Regions from separate parts of the Lysobacter sp. Soil_N_23 genome, predicted to be linked through region 1. Evidence: predicted binding sites of a transcription regulator. Region 1 holds the regulator's gene; the other holds the start of a gene.

What was found. The regulator HrcA, encoded in region 1, represses chaperone genes, less so after heat shock. The targets are predictions, from matches to a motif close to TTNGCACTCNNNNNNNNNGAGTGCNAA.
Region 2: rpoH (RNA polymerase sigma factor RpoH) is a predicted target of HrcA. The motif match lies at 2,644-2,670, and genes of this name have one in related genera.

What each region holds. Positions count from the first base shown of each region.
Region 1 covers NZ_JBDGKY010000012.1:26,284-33,662, reverse strand. The annotation lists gene dnaK (molecular chaperone DnaK) at 1-1,707, opposite strand, end outside; gene grpE (nucleotide exchange factor GrpE) at 1,857-2,399, opposite strand; gene hrcA (heat-inducible transcriptional repressor HrcA) at 2,588-3,643, opposite strand; gene recN (DNA repair protein RecN) at 3,785-5,449, shown strand; gene AC3A3X_RS10585 (potassium channel family protein) at 5,551-5,985, opposite strand; gene fur (ferric iron uptake transcriptional regulator) at 6,092-6,493, opposite strand; gene AC3A3X_RS10575 (outer membrane protein assembly factor BamE) at 6,682-7,077, shown strand; gene AC3A3X_RS10570 (RnfH family protein) at 7,129-7,379, opposite strand, start outside.
Region 2 covers NZ_JBDGKY010000001.1:233,743-241,121, forward strand. The annotation lists gene AC3A3X_RS01000 (MFS transporter) at 1-283, shown strand, start outside; gene AC3A3X_RS01005 (NAD(P)/FAD-dependent oxidoreductase) at 280-1,542, shown strand; gene rpoH (RNA polymerase sigma factor RpoH) at 1,743-2,633, opposite strand; gene ung (uracil-DNA glycosylase) at 2,748-3,467, opposite strand; gene AC3A3X_RS01020 (response regulator) at 3,464-4,306, opposite strand; gene ftsX (permease-like cell division protein FtsX) at 4,318-5,217, opposite strand; gene ftsE (cell division ATP-binding protein FtsE) at 5,292-5,978, opposite strand; gene rhlB (ATP-dependent RNA helicase RhlB) at 6,191-7,379, opposite strand, start outside.

The DNA.
Region 1 (7,379 bases):
CGCGCCTTCGGTGCGGCCGATCACGTCGCCGGCTACCTTGTCGCCGTTGTCCTTGATCGCGCTGCGGGCGTTGTGGATCAACGCGTCGGCGTGGTTGCGGGCCTGCACCAGCTCGTGGAACTTCTGGTCTTCCTCGCGGTTGGCTTCCGCGTCGGCGACCATCTTGGCGATCTCGTCCTCGGACAGGCCGGAACCGGCCTTGATCTCGACCTTCTGTTCCTTGTTGGTCTTCTTGTCCTTGGCCGACACGTGCAGGATGCCGTTGGCGTCGATGTCGAACGAAACTTCCACCTGCGGCATGCCGCGCGGCGCGGCCTCGATGCCGGTCAGGTCGAAGCGGGCCAGCGACTTGTTGTAGCGGGCCTGCTCGCGCTCACCCTGCAGCACGTGCACGGTCACCGCGGACTGGTTGTCCTCGGCGGTGCTGAAGGTCTGCGAGGCCTTGGTCGGGATGGTGGTGTTCTTCTCGATGATCTTGGTGAATACGCCGCCCAGGGTTTCGATGCCCAGCGACAGCGGGGTCACGTCGAGCAGCAGCACGTCCTTGACGTCGCCGGCCAGCACGCCGCCCTGGATCGCGGCACCCACGGCCACGGCCTCGTCGGGGTTGACGTCCTTGCGCGGTTCCTTGCCGAAGAACTCGGCCACGGCCTGCTGCACCTTCGGCATGCGGGTCTGGCCGCCGACCAGGATCACTTCGCTGATCTCGCTGGCACGCAGGCCGGCGTCGTTCAGGGCGATGCGGCACGGCTCGATGGTGCGCTTGACCAGGTCCTCGACCAGGGCTTCGAGCTTGGCGCGGGTCAGCTTGATGTTGAGGTGCTTCGGGCCGGAGGCGTCGGCGGTGACGTACGGCAGGTTGACCTCGGTCTGCTGCGCGCTCGACAGCTCGATCTTGGCGCGCTCGGCCGCGTCCTTCAGGCGCTGCAGGGCCAGCGGGTCCTTGCGCAGGTCGATGCCCTGGTCCTTGAGGAACTCCTCCACCAGGTAATCGATGACGCGCTTGTCGAAGTCTTCGCCGCCCAGGAAGGTGTCGCCGTTGGTGGCCAGCACCTCGACCTGCATCTCGCCGTCGACCGAAGCAATCTCGATGATCGACACGTCGAACGTGCCGCCGCCGAGGTCGTAGACCGCGACCTTGCGGTCGCCGCCCTTCTTGTCCATGCCATAGGCCAGCGCGGCTGCGGTCGGCTCGTTGATGATGCGCTTGACGTCGAGGCCGGCGATCTTGCCGGCGTCCTTGGTCGCCTGGCGCTGGCTGTCGTTGAAGTAGGCCGGCACGGTGATCACCGCCTCGGTGACCGTCTCGCCCAGGTAGGCCTCGGCGGTCTTCTTCATCTTCGCCAGCACTTCAGCGGAAATCTGCTGCGGCGCCATGTTCTTGCCGTCGGCCGTGGCGACCCAGGCGTCGCCGTTCTCGTGCGCGGCAATCGAGTACGGCACCAGGTCGAGGTCCTTCTGGACTTCGGCGTCGGTGAACTTGCGGCCGATCAGACGCTTGACCGCGAAAAAGGTGTTCTTGGGGTTGGTGACGGCCTGGCGCTTGGCCGAGGCGCCGACCAGGACTTCGCCGTCCTTGGTGAAGGCCACGATCGAAGGCGTGGTGCGGTCGCCTTCGGCGTTTTCGATGACCTTGGCCTTGCCGCCTTCCATGATCGCGACGCACGAATTGGTCGTGCCCAGATCGATACCGATGATCTTGCCCATGTGTATAGCTCCCTCGCTAATGCTTGAAATGGTGTGGCGCCGAATCTGTGGTGGCGCCGATGTGCGTTATCTGGGGGTCGGCGGCGTGCTCTTCAAGTTCACGCTCTTCAAGCGATCACGCGCCTTGAGCGGAGCCCTGCCCCGATCGTTCAGTCGTGCTTGGCCACCACCACCAGCGCAGGGCGCAACAGGCGGTCGTTGAGCAGCCAGCCCTTCTGGTAGACCTGGACCACGTCGCCCGGCGCGTGCCCGGCACTCTCGACCATGCTCATCGCCTGGTGGTGCTCCGGGTTGAAGGCCTTGCCGGCCGGATCGATCGCGACCAGGCCGTTGTCGGTGACGACCTTGAGCAGCTGGCGCAGGGTCAGCTCCATGCCTTCGCGCAGGTGCTGGGCGGTGTCGGCCTGGATGGTGAGGCCGGCCTCGAGGCTGTCGATCACCGGCAGCAGGTCGCCGAGCACACGCTCGTTGGCGAACTTGCGCGCCATGTCGATGTCGCGGGCCATGCGCTTGCGCTGGTTCTCCAGTTCGGCGCGTTCGCGCAGCGAGTCCTCACGCAGTTGCGCCAGTTCGGCGCGGGCGGCCTGCAGTTGCGCGGCCAGCGAATCGCCGCCATCGGCGTCGTTGGCGAGTCCCAGGTCGCTGCCGGGGGTGTCGTTGTCGGGGGTGTCTTGCGGATCGATCTGGGTCATGCGGTGCTCCATCCCTGCGCCAAGGGCGCCAAACAATTCGGAAATCCGCGCTCGAGGCGCGACAGGGCAGCAATGGGGCCGCCCTGCGAGGTTTCAAGACGAACTGCGCCGTGGGCGACGGCCAGGTGCCTTCCCGGCCGGCCAGAGGGTGTTCCCGGTTTCAGCGGCGGTTGCCGCAGCCCGACCCGTCAGGACTCGGAATGGATCGCAGCCCCAAGCGCGTCGGCGGCGGCCTGAACCACCGGAATCACCCGCTCGTAAGCCATCCGGGTCGGCCCTATGACCCCCAGGACCCCCAGCACCTGCCCGCTACCCCCGCCGGCAACGTAAGGTGCGGTGACCAGCGACATCCCCTCCAGCGGCGCCAGCCCGGTCTCCTCGCCAATGAAAATGCGAACGCCGGGGGCCTGCACGGTACGTTCGAGCAGCTGCAGGATCTCGCGCTTGCGGGCGAAAGCGTCGAACAGGTCGCGCAGGCGGTCCAGGTCGGCCAGCTCCTGCACCCCCATCAGGCGGGTCTGCCCGGCCAGGACCATGTCGTCGCCGCCGGGAGCCAGGGCCTGCTCGGCCAGCTCGACCGACTGCGTCAGCAGCGACTGCATCTCGGTCTGGGCAGTGCGCAGCTCGCGCAGCAGGGTGGCGCGGATGTCGGCCACGGTGCGCCCGGCGAAATGGGCATTCAGGTAGTTGGCGACGCGCTCGAGTTCGCTGCTGTCGAACGGGCGACGGGTCTGCACGATCCGGTTCTGCACTTCGTTGTCGGCGAACACCAGGATCGCCAGCACGCGCGCGCCGTCGAGCGGAACGAAATCGATGCGGCGGAAGGCGAACTGCTCGCGCCGCGGCACGCTGACCACGCCGACGAAGTGGGTCATCGCCGACAGCAGCTCCGAGGCGCTGCCGAGCAGGGCCTGGGTGCCGGAGCCGGCCGGCAGTTCGCCGCGCAGGCGGGCCAGGTCGGTGTCCGGCAGCGGCCGCACCTGCAGCAGCGAGTCGACGAACAGGCGATAGCCCTGCGCCGTCGGGACGCGGCCGGCCGAGCTGTGCGGCGCGCTGAGCAGGCCGGCGTCTTCCAGGTCGGCCAGGATGTTGCGGATGGTCGCCGCGCTGACGTCCAGCCCGGCGTGCCGCGCCAGCGTCTGCGAGCCGATCGGCTCGCCGCTGTTGATATAGCGGCCGATCAGGGTGCGCAACAGCTGCCGTGCACGCGGGTCGAGGCTGGGATCGGCAGGTTTGCGGCTCATGACCGGGATATTGATAGGGCGCGGCCCGATCCGGTGCAAGGGTTTTCGGTGCACGCCATTCCAGACCAGGCTGCCGATCTGAACCTGCGAGACGCTTCCCCGCTATCACGCCGCAACCCACACAGGGCACAATCGCGCTCCATGCTCGTCCATCTCTCCCTCAAGCAGTTCGCCGTGGTCAGTGAAGCCGAGCTCGGCTTCGGCCCCGGCCTGACCGTCATCTCCGGCGAGACCGGCGCCGGCAAGTCGTTGCTGGTCGATGCGCTGGGCCTGATCTCGGGCCTGCGTGCCGACAGCGGCGTGGTCCGCCATGGCGCCGACCGCGCCGAACTGGTCGCCGGCTTCAGCCTCGACGACGTCCCGCTGGCCCGCGCCTGGCTGCGCGACAACGAATTGGATGAAGACGACGCCTGCCAGATCCGCCGCGTGATCCGCGCCGACGGCGGCTCGCGCGCCTGGGTCAACGGCCGCCCCGTCACCCTGGGCCAGCTCAGCGAGCTGTCCACCCTGCTGGTCGAGATCCATGGCCAGCACGAGCACCAGGCGCTGCTGTCGCGCCCCAGCCAGCTGGCGTTGCTGGATGCCTTTGGCCGTACCCAGACCGAACTGGGCGCCGTCGGCGCCGCGGCGGCACGCTGGAGTGCGCTACTGGCCGAGCGCGATGCGCTGTCGGCGCAGGGCGACGTCTCCGACCGCATCGGCTGGCTCGAACACCAGCATGGCGAACTGGATCGCGAAGACCTGGAGGCCGAGGCAATCGCGCGCCTGCAGGACGACCATCGCCGCCATGCCCATGCCGCCGACCTGATCGCCGCCTGCGAAGGTGCCTTCGCCCGCCTCGGCGGCGAGGAAGGCCCGTCGCTTTCGCGCAGCCTGCAACAGGTTCGCAGCGACCTGCAACGCGTGCTCGAACACGAGCCGCGCCTGGGCGATGTCGACGGCATGCTCGATGCCGCCGCGATCCAGGTCGACGAGGCCCTCGCCCTGCTCGACCGGGTTCGTAGCGATCTCGATCTCGACCCGTCGGCGCTGGAAGCCATCGAGCAGCGCCTGACCCGCATCCACGAACTGGCACGCAAGCACCGCGTGCCACCCGAGCAGTTGGGCGCGCAGCGCGATGCGATCGCGGCCGAACTGGAATCGCTGCAAGGCGCCGGCGTGCGCCTGGCCCGCCTCGACACCGAGATCGAAGCCGCGCGTCACGACTGGCGCCAGGCCGCCGACGCGCTCGGCCGCCTGCGCCGTGATGCCGCAGCCAACTTGTCTGCCAGCACCAGCGCGCTGATTTCCGAACTAGGCATGGGCGGCGGCCGCTTCGACGTCCAGATCGAGCCGGTCGAAACCGATCGACCCGACCCGCAGGGTGGCGAGCGCGTGGAGTTCCTGGTCGCCGCCAACCCGGGCCAGCCGGCGCGGGCGCTGCGCAAGGTCGCCTCCGGCGGCGAGCTGTCGCGCATCTCGCTGGCGATCGAGGTCGCTGCGCTGGGACTGGATGCGGTGCCGACGATGGTCTTCGACGAAGTCGACACCGGCATCGGCGGCGCCGTGGCCGAGATCGTCGGCCAGAAGCTGCGCGCACTGGGCGCCAGCCGCCAGGTGCTGTGCGTGACCCACCTGCCGCAGGTCGCCGCGCAGGGCCATGCCCATTACCGGGTCAGCAAGGCGGCCAGCGAGGGTGTCACCCAGAGCGCGGTGCAACTGCTCAATGCCAGGCAGCGCGAGGAAGAACTGGCGCGCATGCTCGGCGGCGTCGAACTCACGCGTGAAGCACGGGCCGCCGCCAAGCGTTTGCTGGCCGACGTCTGACGTCGACGTAGGAGCGAGCTTGCTCGCGATCATGCGCCCGGGTCGCGAGCAAGCTCGCTCCTACCGGCAACTTTTGCACCCGGTCGCGAGCAAGCTCGCTCCTACGTCGGCGGGTTGGCGTCTTCGGCTGCCTTCTTGCGCAACGTCGTCTGCAGCACCGCCACCAGCAGCGCCACCGACCAGCCCGCCAGCAGCACGCCGACCAGGCTTTGCAGTGCACCGACCAGGCGCCATTCCGGCGGCAGCAGCACATCGCCGTAACCGAGCGTGGCATAGCTGACCACCGAGAAATACAGCGCGGTGTTCCAGGTCCACTCGGCGTTCTTCCACTCGTAGAACCACGCCCAGACGACGGTTTCGGCGCTGTGCAGCAGGATCAGCTCGATCACCACACGGACCAGGAAGAAATGCAGGTAGCGGCCTTCGCGCGGCCGCTGCGCCTTGGCGATCTGTTTGATCGTGATGGCGCTGTAACCGCTGTGCATCACCACGCAGATCGCGGTCAGCAGCAACGACCAGAGCAACTGGTTAAGCATGGCGTTCGTCCTTGTGGTTGGCCGTCACTCCACGATCCAATGCGACACGATCGGATGCGGCGGCGGTGCTTGCTCTTCAGGCCTGCCCTGGCCCGGACCTCACTTCTCAGCGCTTCTTGCGCACGTACAGCACCAGCGAGTGTTCTTCGATCTCGTAACCGTGCCTGGCAGCGATCTTGCGCTGCAGTTCCTCGATCTCCGGGCTTTCGAACTCGGTGATCTTGCCGGTGTCGACGTCGACCATGTGGTCGTGGTGGTGGCCACGGTCGAGCTCGTACACCGACTGCCCGGCCTCGAAATTGTGCTTGAGCACGAGCCCGGCGGCCTCGAACTGGGTCAGCACGCGGTAGACCGTGGCCAGGCCGATGTCCTCGCCATGCTCGAGCAGGTGGCGATAGATGTCTTCGGCGGTCATGTGGCGCGGCTTGGCCTGCTCCAGCAGTTCCAGGATCCGCAGGCGCGGGTGCGTGACCTTCAGTCCGACATTGCGCAGGTCTTGCGATTCCATCTGGATTCCTCGGGTCAAGCGTCGCCGGACGGGCGCGGCGGCCATGGCGGCGGCTGGTGCCGGGCGCCGGAACGCCCGATGAACGCTGTCGGGCCGCCGCCGCCTGCCTCCGCGCTTGGTGGATGCGGGCTTCAGTGTATCATCGCCGCGTTATCCGCCTGTCGTAGACACCGATGCCGAAGCACACGATGCACAAGCTCCTGTTGGTCCTTTCCATCGCCGTGGCCACCGGCGGGTGCGGCATCCTCTACAAGCAGCCGATCTACCAGGGGAACCTGCTGGAAAAGGCCAATGTCGACCAGCTGCAGGCCGGCATGAGCAAGCAACAGGTGTCCCTGCTGCTGGGCTCGCCGTCGATCGAGGACCCGTTCCACCACAACCGTTGGGACTACACCTCGACCCAGCGCGCCGACCGCGTTGGCCATACCGAGATCAAGAACCTCACCCTGTGGTTCGAGAACGACGCCCTGGCCAAGTGGGAAGGCGACTACTTCCCCGAGCAGGACGAAGAGCTGGCCAAGTCCGCGCCGAAACAGTTCGGCCGCAACCTGCCCAAGGAAAAGGACAAGCGCCGCGGGCGCTGAGTCCGGTCGTAGCGCGGCACCCGCGCTGACCTGCCCCACCATCCCTTCGAGCTACTTGCGCGGCACCTGCTGCGCGCGCCGGCGGCGTGACTCTTTCGGGTCCGCCTGCAGCGGCCTGAGCAGTTCCAGCCGGTCGCCATCGCGCAGCCGCGTGTCGACCGCCACGCGCACGCCGAACACCGCATAGCCGGTCGTTTCCGGATCGTCCGCCAGCCCGCTGGCCCGGAGCGCGTCTTCCACGCAAGCGTCCTCGTCCAACTCCAGCGCTACCGCTTCGAATCGGCGAGGCCACGCGCGGACGA
Region 2 (7,379 bases), on a different contig from region 1:
TACGTCCATCAATGCGGTGGTGAAGGCCGAGTTGTTCCCGGCGCACATCCGCGCGCTCGGCGTCGGGTTGCCCTATGCACTGACCGTGTCGGTGTTCGGCGGCACTGCCGAGTACCTGGCGCTGTGGTTCAAGAAAGCCGGCCATGAGTCGTATTTCTACTGGTACGTGACGGCATGCGTTGCCGTGTCGCTGTCGGTGTACGTGTTCATGCGCGATACCAAGCATCATTCCCGCATCGACCGCGACTACGACGACGCCCATCAAGGAGCAGCCGAGATATGAGCTCGCCTTCCGCACGTCCGCGCATCGTTGTCGTCGGCGGCGGCTTTGGTGGCCTCTGGGCGACGCGTGCACTGTCCGCTGACGATGTCGACATCACGCTGATCGACCGGCGCAACCACCACCTGTTCCAACCGCTGCTCTACCAGGTCGCCACGGCCGGGCTGTCGTCGCCCGATATCGCTGCGCCGCTTCGCCATATCCTGCGCAACCAGCGCAACGTGGAAGTGCGGCTGGGTGAGGTCACCGGCATCGACATGCAGGCGCGCGCGGTCACGCTCGCCGATGGCGAGCAGCTTCCCTATGACTGCCTGCTGCTCGCCAGCGGTGCCACGCACGCGTACTTCGGCCACGACGAATGGAGCCGCGATGCGCCAGGGCTGAAGACGCTGGACGACGCGCTGGCGATCCGGCGGCGCCTGCTACTGGCGTTCGAGCGCGCCGAGGCCTGTGACGACGCCGACGAGCGGGCCGCGTGGCTGAGCTTCGCCGTTGTCGGCGGCGGCCCGACCGGCGTCGAGCTTGCCGGCACGCTCGCCGAGATCGCCCGGCACACGCTCAAGCGCGAGTTCCGCAACATCGATCCGGCGCATGCACGCGTGCGGCTGATCGAAGCCGGCCCGCGCGTGCTGGCTTCATTCCCGGAATCGCTGTCGGCCAAGGCGCAGCGGCAGTTGGAGAAGCTCGGCGTCGAAGTCGTGACCGGCACGCCGGTCAGCGCGATCGATGGGCGTGGCTTCACCCTGGGCGGCGAACAGTTCGTGCCCGCGCGCACCGTGTTGTGGGCCGCCGGTGTTGCCGCCTCGCCGCTGGGAGCGCTGCTGGGAGTGGAGCGCGATCGCGCCGGGCGCGTACCGGTAGCGCCCGACCTGAGCGTGCCTGGCCATCCGGAGATCTTCATCGCCGGCGACCTGGCCAGCGTCGTGCAGGACGGCAAGCCGGTGCCAGGCGTGGCACCGGCGGCCAAGCAGATGGGCGCGCATGTGGCCGCGGCGATCCGCGCCCGTCTGGCCGGCAAACCCGCGCCGCCGTTCCGCTATCGCGACTTCGGCAACCTCGCCACCATCGGCCGCATGGCCGCAGTGGTCGATCTGCACGGGTTCAAGTTGTCCGGACTGCTGGCGTGGTGGTTCTGGCTTGCCGCGCACGTGTTCTTCCTGATCGGCTTCCGCAACCGGATCATCGTGCTGATCAACTGGGCGTGGGCGTACTGGAGCTACCAGCGGCATGCGCGGATCATCCTGGGGCAGGACAAACCCTGAACGTCATCCCGGCGAACGCCGGGATCCAGGCCCGTAGCCTTCAACAGGACACTGACGCCGCGACCTTGATGCTCCGACACTGGATCCCGGCGTTCGCCGGGATGACGGTGAGGGGCGGAGCGGCGTCGGATGATGGTCGACACCCGCAAAACAAAACGGCCCGGTTTCCCGGGCCGTCCTGCATATCTCATCGCTGACGCTTACGCCGCGAACAGCGCCCGCATCTTCTTGAGCGCGTTCGCCTCGATCTGGCGGATGCGCTCGGCGCTGACGCCGTACTCGTCGGCCAGCTCCTGCAGCGTGATCTTGCTTTCGTCGTCGAGCCAGCGGCGCTTGATGATGTCGCGCGAACGCGCATCGAGTTCCGACAGGCCCTCGCGCAGCAGCGCCAGGTGGCCGTCTTCCTCGTCCTCGCGCTCGTAGGTCTGCGAGGGATCCTCGCCGTCGGCACGCAGGTACGCGACCGGCGACGGCGGCGCGCCATCGTCGTCATCGTCCGGCGCGTCGAAGCCGATGTCACGACCCGACAGACGCGATTCCATCTCCAGCACTTCGCGCTCGGAGACATTGAGGTCGCGCGCCACGGCGCGGACTTCCTCGGCGTTCATCCAGCCCAGGCGCGTCTTGGACTTGCGCAGGTTGAAGAACAGCTTGCGCTGCGCCTTGGTCGTGGCGACCTTGACGATGCGCCAGTTCTTGAGGATGAACTCGTGCATCTCGGCACGGATCCAGTGCACGGCGAACGACACCAGGCGCACGCCCTGGTCGGGGTCGAAACGCTTGACCGCCTTCATCAGGCCGATGTTGCCTTCCTGGATGAGGTCGCCGATCTGCAGGCCGTAACCGTTGTAGCCACGGGCCACGTGCACGACGAAACGCAGGTGCGAGTGCACCAGCTCACGGGCGGCATCGAGGTCTTCGCCTTCGCGGAAACGGCGGGCCAGCGCCTGTTCGTCCTCGACGGTCAGCACCGGGATGCGGTGCACCGCGTTGACGTAGGCGTCCAGCGAGCCAAGCGCGCTCGGCACCGGGATGTTGTTGGCCACCAGTGCAGTGGACAGGCCGCTGTTGGAAAGGCTGTTCGTGGTCATGGCAGGCATCTTAGCAGTCGGGTTGTAGGACTGCTAAAGGCCCTGGAAGTTCCACACTGTTGCAGCAGCGCAACAATGAAACCGTTCAGGTTCGGGATCGTGCCGAAAACGCAGTCAGACAGCCCACTGGTGCCTGGGGGGCAGCGACCAGTCGATTCCGCCCTGCCCGCGCCGCTGCAGGTACTCGTTGGCGGCCGAGAAATGGCCGCAGCCCAGGAACCCGCGGTGGGCCGACAGCGGCGAGGGGTGGGGCGCCTTGAGCACCCGGTGTCGGCGCGAATCGATGACCTTGCCCTTGGCCTGGGCGTAGCTGCCCCAGAGCAGGAAGACCAGGCCTTCGCGCTCGCGGTTGAGGGTGTCGACGACGTGGTCGGTGAAGCCTTCCCAGCCCTTGCCCTGGTGGGCGCCGGCACGGCCTTCCTCGACGGTCAGCACGGCATTGAGCAGCAGCACGCCGCGCTGCGCCCAGGGCAACAGGCAACCGTGGTCGGGTCGGGAGATGCCGAGGTCGCGCTCGATCTCCTTGAAGATGTTGAGCAGCGACGGCGGCACCGCCACGCCGGGCAGCACCGAAAAGCACAGCCCATGGGCCTGGCCGTAGCCGTGGTACGGGTCCTGGCCGAGGATGACGACCTTGACCGCATCGAACGGTGTCGCGTCGAAGGCGGCAAAGATGCTGGGGCCGGGCGGATAGACCCTGGCGCCGGCCGCCTTGCGCTCGCGCAGGAAGCTCGACAGGGCCTGCATGTCGGGACGTTGCAGGTAGTCGCCTATCCGCTCCTTCCAGGAGGGCTCCAGTGCGATCCTGTGGGCGCGCTCGCCGCCGTCGTTCATGCGTCCAGCGTCGCCTGCTCCGGCAAGCGCGACAGGCGCAGCTGGAACAGCGTCTTGGTGATCAGCAGGCGCTCTTCGATCGGCTTGAGCACCAGGTCGTTGGCGCCGGCGCGCAGCAGCGCGCTCTGGTTGTGGGCGTTGGCATCGCCGGTCATCACCAGCACCGGCAGGCGGCGCTTGCCGTGGCCGAAGTCCTGGCGCAGACGCTCGAGCAGGTCGTTGCCGCTCAGCGCGCCTTTCAGGTAAACGTCGGTCAGCACCAGGTCGGCGCCGATGTCGTCCTGACCGCGGCGCGTCTCGAGGAACTCGAGCGCTTCCTCGACGCCGATGAAGTGCAGCACGCTCAGGCCGGCGCGTTCGAGCATGCGCTTGGTCGCCAGCGCGACGACCTTGCTGTCCTCGACGTAGAGCACGCGCGCGCCGGGGATCGGCTGCGGGTGCACGTAGCCGCGGATGAAGGCGGCCAATGCGGTGTGGCCCAGTGCCTTGTCGAAATAGTCGGTGACGTCTTCGGTGAAGCTGCGCGACTCCAGGTGCGACTGCGCATCACCGGACACCACGATGATCGGCACATAGGCCTGGCCGGCCGCCTCGCGCACCGCCCGCGCGAGGGCGATGCCGTCGCCGTCGGGCAGCGACAGCGACGTGGTGACCAGGTCGACTGCGCCTGCTTCGAGCGCGGCGCGCGCCTCGGCGATGCCGGCGCAGGGCACGACCACCGCGTCGGCGAGTTCGCGCGTGAGCACGTCGCCGATGAGCTTGCGCACCAGCTTGGAACCGTCCACCACCATGATCCGGGGCGCGGTGCTGGCGAGGTGGCGAAGGTCGTGGGAGGTCATGCGTTCACTGCTTACGAAATGGGTCGGGTCTGGCGCAGGTAATGACCGGTAACCAGACCGGCGCCGATCCAGCCGAGCAGGCCGGAGCCGAAGACGATGGCTGCTGCCTGGCGCAGGTCGAAGCCGCGCAGGGTGAAGCTGCTGCCATAACTGCGGGCGAGGTCGGCCAGCGGATCGCGCAGCGCCTGGTCGGCCGCGGTCAGCAGCGCCAGCGCGATCGCACCTGCGACCAGGCCGTAGCTCAGGCCCAGATAAAGGAAGGGGCGACGAATGAAGCCGTCCGTGGCGCCGAGCTGCTGCAGCACTGCGATTTCCTCGCGGCGCGCCTGGATGTCCAGGCGCACCGTGTTGCCGACCACCAGCAGCGCGCCCAGGCCGAGCAGGATCGCCAGCACCCAGGCCAGGCGCACGCCGAAGCGCAGCCAGCTGTCCAGGCGCTGGCGCCAGCCGGCGTCGTGCTGGACGACGTCGACTTCGGGCAGGTTCGCCAGCGAGGCGGCGAGCATCGCTTCGTCGCCCTTCGGGCTGACGATCAGCACGCTCGGCAACGGATTGCCTTCAACAGAAGATATGGCTTCACCCAGGCCGCTGTGCTCGCGCAGCTCCTGCATCCCCTGCTCCGGCGAGCGCAGTTCGAGCGAGGCGACGTCGGCGCGGCCACGCAGCTCGTCGGCTAGCGCGCGGGCACGGTCGAGCGCGACCGCCGGCTTGAGGAACAGGCTGATCTGGCGCGCCTGCTGCACCGAGCCGGTGAAACGCTCGATGTTGCCCAGCGCCGCCCACAGGCCAAGCGGAAGCGTGATTGCCACCGCCATCACGCCGATGGTCAGCGCGGTCGCCCAGGGCTTGTGGAACATGCGGCCGAGGCTGGCGACCAGGCTGTAGAGGTGGTGGTCGAACCAGGTGCCCAGGCGCGAACGCGGCGCCTGCGGGCGCGCCTTGGCGGCCGGGGCCTGCGGCTTGGTCGCTTCCGGCGAGGACGCGCTCACTGGGCCAGGTCCTGCGGCGAGATGTCGTCGACCAGGCGACCCTGGTTGAGCACGAGTACGCGCTTCTTCATGCGCTTGACCAGCGCCAGGTCGTGGCTGGCGACCAGTACGCTGGTGCCGCGCTCGGGCAGCGACTCGAACAGCGCCATGATTTCGGCCGACAAAGTGGGGTCGAGATTGCCGGTGGGTTCGTCCGCGACCAGCAGGCGCGGTTCGCCGACGATGGCGCGGGCGATGCCGACGCGCTGCTGTTCGCCGGCCGACAGTTGCGTCGGCAGGGCTTCGGCGCGCGCGCCCAGGCCGACCTTGTCGAGCACGCTGCGCACGCGCTTGCCGATGTCGCCACGGCGCAGGCCGCGCAGGATCAGCGGCAGGGCGACGTTGTCGGCGACGCTGCGGTCGGCGAGCAGGCGGTGGTCCTGGAACACAACGCCGACATCGCGCCGGTGCAGGGCGATGCGACGGCCGCGCACCTTGAGCAGGTTGCGGTCGCCGAACAGCACGGCGCCGCGGCTGGGCCGCTCGGACAGATGGATGAGTTTGAGCAGGGTGCTCTTGCCGGCACCGGAATGGCCGGTCACGAACAGCATCTCGCCCGACGCCACTTCAAAGCTGACTTCGCTCAGCGCGTCGTGGCCGCCGCTGTATCGCTTGCTGACATTGTCGAAGCGCAGGACGCTCATCGCTCACCGGTGCTTGCTCGTGCCGGCAAGTATCGGTGGCGCGGGCGAGGAAGGCCAGCGGCGTCAATAAAACCGCGACGGTGATCGTGAAAGTCCCTTCTCCCGCTCGCGGGAGAAGGTGCCCGGAGGGCGGATGAGGGCGCTCTTGGACTGCTTCGCCCCTGCCCTCACCCCAGCCCCTCTCCCGCTAGCGGGAGAGGGGCTCAGAGCAGTCAGTGCTGGCTGCGCGGTGCGCGCGTGATCAGCGACTTCAGGCTGCGGCCGATGCGGTTGAGCAGGCCGGTCTTCTCGCCCGACGCAGCAGCCTTCGGCGGCTTTTGCGCATGCACCTGCTGGGTGCCCTTGCTCTGCGGCGCGGCGACGGCCGCGGCTTCACCGTTGCCTTCGACGCGCTTGCCGCCACGACGACGGCGGCGCTTGCGCGGCGCGCGCTCGGCATCGGCCAGGCCCGGCGTGGGTGCGGCTGCGGCTGCGGCAGGCGCGGCCACCACCGATGCACCCGCCTCGGCCACGGCTGCCGCCGCGCGCGGCTTGCGCTCGCCACGCGGCGCACCGCCTTCACGACGCTCGCCAGGGCGACCACCGCCACTGCCGCGACGCGGACCGGCACCGCTGCCGCTGCGACCCTTGCCACCGCCGCGACGCTCCTCGTCGGCCGCACGCTGTTCGCGCGCTTCCTTGAAGATGGCGCCGATGCTTTCTTCCTCTTCACCCGGCTCGCCGGCCGGCACTTCGCGCGGCGTACGCGGCAGCGAGACCAGCAGGTCGGCCTCGACCGTCGCCACCGGCAGCTTCTGCTCGATGTAGGCCTCGATGTCCGGCAGCGACATCGCATAGCGCTCGCAGGCGAAGCTGATCGCGTCGCCTTCGGCGCCCAGGCGGGCGGTACGGCCGATGCGGTGGACGTAGTCTTCGGCATCGAACGGAAGGTCGTAGTTGTAGACGTGCGAGACGCCGTCGATGTGCAGGCCGCGCGCGGCCACGTCGGTGGCGACGAGGATCTCGAGCTGGCCCTTCTGGAACTTGTTGAGCAGCGACTCGCGCTTTTTCTGCGGCACATCACCCGACAGCACGCCGACGCGATAGCCGCCGCGCTCGAGCGCACGCGCGACCCGCTCGACGAAGGCCTTGGTGTTGACGAACACCATCGTGCGCGCACCTTCGCTGCGCGACAGCAGGCCCAGCAGCAGCGGGATCTTTTCTTCGTCGGCAGGGAAGTAGACCTTCTGGCGGACCTTGGCGGCGGTGATGAACTCGGTCTCGACGACCACCTTCTCAGGCTCGTTCATGTGCTCGTACGCCAGCTCCAGCACGCGGTGGCTGAGCGTGGCCGAGAACAGCAGCGTCTGCCGCTCGGTGCGGATCGGCATGCGGCGCAGCAGGAAGCGGATGTCCTTGATG